2 regions of the Pedobacter sp. GQ55 genome follow, and region 2 is predicted to be linked to the other one. Evidence: riboswitches for the same ligand, from Rfam matches in the RefSeq annotation. Region 2 holds a riboswitch; the other holds the start of a gene.
The links. A riboswitch is a leader RNA that binds a small molecule or an ion and turns the genes downstream of it on or off. The one in region 2 is predicted to bind S-adenosylmethionine.
Positions count from the first base shown of each region.

Region 1: linked by a shared signal. The riboswitch ahead of AC6CH7_RS18355 (cysteine desulfurase family protein) and the one ahead of AC6CH7_RS24720 (O-acetylhomoserine aminocarboxypropyltransferase/cysteine synthase family protein) in region 2 are both predicted to bind S-adenosylmethionine.

Region 1 covers NZ_JCAXEI010000007.1:105,426-108,898, reverse strand. Annotated here, with positions in the region: gene AC6CH7_RS18360 (sterol desaturase family protein) at 9-1,232, opposite strand; SAM riboswitch class I at 1,566-1,677, shown strand; gene AC6CH7_RS18355 (cysteine desulfurase family protein) at 1,762-2,898, shown strand; gene AC6CH7_RS18350 (peroxiredoxin family protein) at 3,417-3,473, shown strand, end outside.
Region 2 covers NZ_JCAXEI010000015.1:92,096-95,568, reverse strand. Annotated here, with positions in the region: gene AC6CH7_RS24720 (O-acetylhomoserine aminocarboxypropyltransferase/cysteine synthase family protein) at 1-1,174, opposite strand, end outside; SAM riboswitch class I at 1,414-1,527, opposite strand; gene AC6CH7_RS24715 (trans-sulfuration enzyme family protein) at 1,686-2,804, opposite strand; gene AC6CH7_RS24710 (lipocalin family protein) at 2,923-3,411, shown strand.

The DNA.
Region 1 (3,473 bases), on a different contig from region 2:
GAAATAAGTTAAACTTTATCATACCTAAGCACATAATGGCGGTATAAATGGCTGATGCGGAATAGTTGCTCTGCAATGAATAGCAGCACTACTAACGGTAGTAATAATTCCATATGGTCTGACTTCCAAAAAATATAGGCAAATACAGTTAGGAGCCGGGTATACTCTAGGTAGTAAATCCATTTTCTTTGTTCCATTAAGGCCCCGCAGTTGATCAGCGTAAGCAGAACAAACCCTACAATAAACAGCTTATCGGCGGTTTCAAAGAAAGGATATAAACCGGTGATCAATGTTAAAAGAATTACACTGACAATTATTTGTATGTTTAAATATCCTCTGAATTTAAAACGATAAGAAGAGGAGGCTTTGTGCTGCAAGTATTTCTTTTCGAGCGTTGGCCTGATCTCCTGATCCAGTCTGGAGGGATGACCAAAGACGATTTTTAATTTGGTCCTTATGTCGGGTACTTTTTTACACGCAGCTAAAATTTCAAGGTAGTAATGGAAGTGCTGCCATAAGAAGCTGTAACTTTTTACGGGATGTGTAAGACCGTACTTAGGTGGTTCTTCTTCCCTTTGGAATGTTCCAAAGATCTTGTCCCAAAAAACGAATACATCTCCATAGTTCTTATCAAGATATTTCTCATCGCTGGCATGGTGAACGCCATGAATGGAAGGCGTAACCAGAATGTATTCTAGCCAGCCTAAATTTCTAATCAGCTGAGTATGGGTAAAAAAAGAATAGGCTCCATGGACAACAAGAATAGTGATCACCATAGTAGGATGAAACCCCAATAGTGGTATAACGCACCAAAAAAGATTTCTGATCAGAGCCTGAAAAACGGTGATCCTTGCTGATACGGTAAAGTTAAATTCTTCGCTTTGATGATGTACGATATGGGCTGCCCAAAGGATGTTTACCTCGTGACCCAAACGGTGATACCAGTACCAAACCAGATCTGTAACGAGTATCAATAATATCCATACCCACCAGGTATTTGGTATACTGAAAAGTGCGTAGTTGTTATAAATCCAAAAGAATAAGCTGTAGAAACTTGCTGATATAAAGAGATTCAGAAGTCTTTCGGCAATGCCTATGCTGAGGTTGGAAATTGAACTTTCATATTTGAATAAATGCGCCTTTTTTAGCTTCACAGCGATGCCGTACTCTAAAAATAGAAACACAAAAAAAGCTGGAATAGCGAAGGCTAAATAGTTAAAATGGCTAGTCATAATTTAATTCCTCTTAGCCAAATGTAAATAAATACTACTATTTTAGTAGTATTTATTTCAAATTATATGTTAGCGAATAACAATGTTTCCCTGCTCAATGTTTATACATTCCAAAATCGAATGGAGATTGTTTTGCTATTGTGTAACGATTGTTTAAGCATTGTATAACACCTAGTAATGTTGTAGTTATCAATGTTTTATGAAAGTCGTTTCTTCTTGCTTTTTTGCGGTAAAACAAGCCAATTAATAGGAATTAAAATTTATTTTAATAAAGTCTAGTAAATTAGTAGTTTTTATTTATACATTTGGGACTCAATAGTTGTTCTTGTAATTTACTTATCCAGAAAGACAGAGGGAAAGGCCCTACGACGTCTTAGCAACCTGTACGAGCTTTGCTTGTAAAAGGTGCTAATTCCTGCTCCGCGAATGTGGAGAAAGATAAAATGGTAAAGAGTTGTACCTCTTCTGCATAAGCTGACATCACAGAATGATTAATTATAAACAATTAATTAAAAAAGAGGAGGAAGAAATGAGAATTTATCTAGACAATGCTGCAACCACCCAACTGGACAAAGAGGTTTATAAGGAGATTATCCCTTACCTGCTGGAGCATTTTGGCAATCCATCATCACATCATGAAGATGGAAGAATTGTGAAAAACGCTATTGAAAATGCCAGAAATACCATTGCTGATCTTTTAAATACTGCACCCAATGAAATTATTTTTACAAGTGGTGGTACTGAGGCCGATAATACAGCAATATTATCAAGTGTGTATTCTGAGCAGGTTAAACACGTAATTACTACTCCATTTGAGCATCATGCAGTTCTGCATACACTAGAAGCGCTTAAAAAGCGTAGTGAGATAACCCTAAGCTTTATAAATACGGATGATAAGGGAAACATTGATGTTGAGCATTTACCGCAACTATTAAAAAATAAGGAGCGCTCACTGGTATCGGTAATGCATGCCAATAATGAAATTGGGAATTTAAACGATATTGAATTAATTGGTGAGCTCTGTTGTAGTAGCAACACTATTTTTCATTCAGATACGGTTCAGACCATTGGGCATTATCGCCATGATCTGTCAAAATTGAAGGCACATTTTGTAGCTGCATCGGCACATAAATTTCATGGTCCAAAAGGTGTAGGATTTATTTACTGTAAAAATGGGATCCAGCTTTCGAAGCTGATTCATGGCGGATCTCAGGAACGCAGGCTACGTGCAGGAACCGAAAATATTCATGGAATCATTGGACTGGCAAAAGCTTTGGAAATTGCTTACCGCGATATTGATGAACATGCAAGGTATATACAGAAACTAAAAGACAGGATGATCTTTAAATTGAAGGCCGAAATTGAAGGGGTGCAGTTTAATGGAAATTCGGCCGATGCGGATAAGAGCCTTTACACCGTGTTAAGTGTTAGCCTGCCACAACATGAAGGTGCTGATGACTTATTGGGGTATCTGGACCTGAATAATATTTCTGTGTCTGGGGGAAGCGCCTGCTCTACAGGGTCGGCATCGCATGTGCTTAAAGCAATTAATGCAGATCCATCCCGTCATACGGTGCGCTTTTCGTTTAGTAAGTATAACACCATGGAAGAAATAGATTATACCGTTGAAAGGCTTTCTGCAATTTATAATGCGGTAACTATATAATGAGCTTAATGGTAAAAATTAACATCCTGGCTGTGTAGATTGCGTGGCTTTATGCAATGGTGGAAAGTTCATTCAGCTCGCTTTCTGCAACACGCCGGGATGTTAATTCATAAACGTTTAACAATATACAACAACGGCTAATAGAAGGCCGAATTATAACATAAAAAATAAATACTACTAAATTAGTAGATTTTTTTTGAATTGTTATTTCTAAGCATTACCTTTACATCAATCTAATAAAGCTCCACCCCTTAGTAGATGATTTTTATTGCCAACATCTAGTAACTCCACCATTAATAGATGATTTATAAAATTTTCTAAAAAATGATTTTTAGAAATATAAATTAACTAGTGATATGAAAAATTTAAAATTCTGTTGTTGTATGTGCATGTAGTTTCTACAGCATTCCCTGATTGATTTTCTTGAATTTATTCGTCAGAATCTAATAGCCAGGCTATTGAGGCAGGAATCGTTATGCCCAAAATTCTCTTAAACAACCTAAAAAACCCCCTATACAATGAACTTAAAAGATTATCTATTTAAAGCTAAATGCCTGTCGGCAGGTATTTTATTG
Region 2 (3,473 bases):
GATGCGTAGTTGCTGAGGGTTGTATGATAAGGGTTTTTGCATCACCCAGGTTTGCAAGGTGACTAACAAGCTTAAGATTGTCTACCAATGCCGTTGCTTTTTCTTTATCACCATGTAGTTCAAAAGATAGCACTGCACCGAAACCATTCTTTAAATATTTTTTGGCATTGGCATGGTATGGGCTGCTTTCAAGTCCAGGATAATTAACACTTTTCACAGCATCATGGCGCTCCAACCAGGTTGCCAGTGCAAGTGTGTTGTCTACGTGCCGTTGCACGCGAAGCGATAAAGTTTCTAATCCCTGAATTAAAAGGAAAGAATTGAAAGGAGAGATGGCCGGGCCAAAATCCCTTAAGCCTTCAACGCGGGCACGAATAATGAATTGAATATTTCCAAAGGGACCACCAATTCCAAAAACATCATTAAAAATTAAACCATGATATCCTTCCGATGGTTCGGTAAATTGAGGGAATTTACCATTTCCCCAGTTGTAATTTCCGCCATCTACTATTACTCCGCCAATACTGGTGCCGTGTCCGCCAATCCATTTGGTAGCAGATTGAACAACAATATGGGCCCCGTGTTCTAAAGGTTTAAATAGGTAACCGGCTGCACCAAAAGTATTATCTACTATTAGTGGTAAATCGTGTCTGTTGGCAATGGCAGATAATTTTTCGAAATCAGCAATACTAAAAGCCGGATTACCAATGGTTTCTAAATATATAGCTTTGGTATTTGCATCGATTTTTGTTTCAAAATCATTAGCATCATCACCATTAGCGAATCTAACCTCAATACCAAGACGTTTAAAGCTTACTTTGAACTGATTATATGATCCACCATATAAATGAGATGAGGATACAAAATTGTCACCTGCTTGTAGGATGTTATTTAACGCAATAAATTGAGCTGCCTGTCCCGAAGCTACTGCTAAAGCAGCCACACCGCCTTCAAGCGCTGCTACTCTTTTTTCGAAAACATCTGTTGTTGGATTCATGATCCTGGTATAAATGTTTCCGAATTCCTTTAGCGCAAATAAGTTTGCACCGTGTTCAGAGTTCTTAAAGCCGTAAGAGGTGGTTTGATATATTGGAACAGCTCTTGATCCTGTTGTAGGATCAATTTCCTGACCTGCATGTACTTGTAATGTTTCGAATTTATGTGATGTTGACATGTTATATTTAGTTTTAAGTGGTTCCTGTTATGTTTTTGATTAGATACGTTATAAGATTTTTAGCTTCGGAAACGTATACGGTTGTTAAGCGTACCCCTGCAAGGGGCCTTCCGTATGAATGTGAAATGCAAAAGGAAGATTTGTAAATTATAGTATGCAACAGCACATGCAATTAGCCTGCTGAGGATAACAATAATTTAACAGATTTGAAGTAATTCTTACAGTTTTCATTTTGTTTCAATTTATCTTTCCAAACGACACCACGTCTTTTGGTCAGGAATTGGCACCTTCTCCATCTTGGGAGGGTTGCCAGTGGGTCAAAGAGCCTGTCTCTCGCCACTTCTTTATAAATCAAACCTTTTATTAAGGAAGGTTGACTTGATTAGCTTTCGCTAAATGATACTGCAAATGTAGATTTAAGTTAATAAATATCCAAAATTATATTTTGGATATTTATTAACTCGTTGTTTTACAGCGCTGTAAATTGGTTTTTTGATGGATTAGCTTGGTTTTATCCGGCAAGTGCCTGATCTAAATCTGCTATTAAGTCATCTATATGTTCAAGTCCAACAGATATCCGAATTAAATTTTGTGGGGTTTTGGTGTCCGGTCCTTCAACAGATGCACGGTGTTCTATTAAACTTTCAACTCCACCTAAACTTGTAGCCTGCGCAAAGAGTTTAACTCTATTAACCACTTTTCTGGCCTCATCAGATCCTCCTTTAACTAAAACTGATAACATTCCTCCAAAGCCGGTCATTTGCTTTTTTGCTATGTCATGCTGAGGATGGGTTGTTAATCCTGGATAATAAACTGCTACAATAGCAGCATGTTTTTCCAGGTGTAATGCTAAAGCCATTCCATTAGCGCAGTGGCCACGCATACGATATGCCAATGTTTTGATGCTTCTTACCAACAGGAAACAATCGAAAGGAGAGGGTACTGCTCCGCCAACTTGCTGTATATTTCTGATCTTTTCCCAAAATTCATTTTTTTCTGCGGTGATAAGTACACCACCAAGAACATCACTATGGCCACCAATGTATTTTGTTGACGAGTGCATAACAATATCAGCCCCAAAATCAATTGGATTTTGCAAGCATGGCGAAGCAAAAGTGCTGTCGCAGGCAAGGATAAGGTTGTTTTCCTTAGCAATTTTGGAAACTCCGGCAACGTCTGTAATTTTTAATAATGGATTTGAGGGGGTTTCTACCCATATCAGTACTGTATTCTTTTTAATGAATTTTGCTATGTTATCAAGGTTAGTAAGATCTATAAAATCAATTTCAAGGATGTCTTTAAAGATCGTCTGCAATTGTTTTTTAAAACCCCAGTACATGTCATCAGGAGCAATGATATGGCTCCCTGGCTTTAAAGCTTGAAAAACTGCCATCCCCGCTGTATTTCCTGAAGAGAATGCACAGGCTTCTACGCCTTTTTCCAATTCTGAAAGCGCATTTTCTAATGCTGATCTATTTGGATTACTCACTCTGCTATACATGTGTCCACCAGAGTAGCCACCGTCTTCATTTCTCAGGAAGGTGGTAGATAGATTTATAGGGGGGGTGACATCGTTAGTACTGACTTTGTATAAATTTCCAGCATGTATTGCAAGTGTTTCTGGCTTCATTATTACGGGGTTAAAAGTTAAGATTGGGCATAAGATGTAACAAAGTTAAGGGTATAATATTATTCACCTTGAGTTTTGGCAAGATTTATGTAATTGAATTATCAAATTAAAGAAGAATATGAAAAGAATATTACTGATAGCAGCCATTTTATGCAGTTCGTTAATGGTTTTGCAAAGTTGTTCACCTAAAGGTGGTGCAACTCAAAGTTTAAAGAAAGGTAATGTAACTGGTAATTGGGTTTTAAATGATATTACATTTGAAGGCTTGCCGCAATCAGCAGTAAAATCATTATTTGATGAAGGTTCTTACACTTGTTTTCAAGGAAGTACCTGGAGCCTTACTAACAGCGGTAATGGAAGTTATACCTTACCAGGTGGTGGAGCGTGTACTGCAAAAACTCAGAAAATATACTGGTCAGTAAGTCCTGCAGATGAGACATTCCAATTCAAAAAGATCTTTGAAGGTGAAAAAGCCAAAAACGTAACCTCTGGTTACAGATCGGTATTGTCTTCTACAGATGGCAACAGCATGGTTATTAAATCACCAGTAGAATACGGAGCAAAAACTGCTTACATTGTATTGAATTTTACAAAAGCAGCAAAATAAGCGTAAAATAGTTTGGTTTAGGGAAAAGGGTTCAATTCGTTTTGAGCCCTTTTTTTATGGAT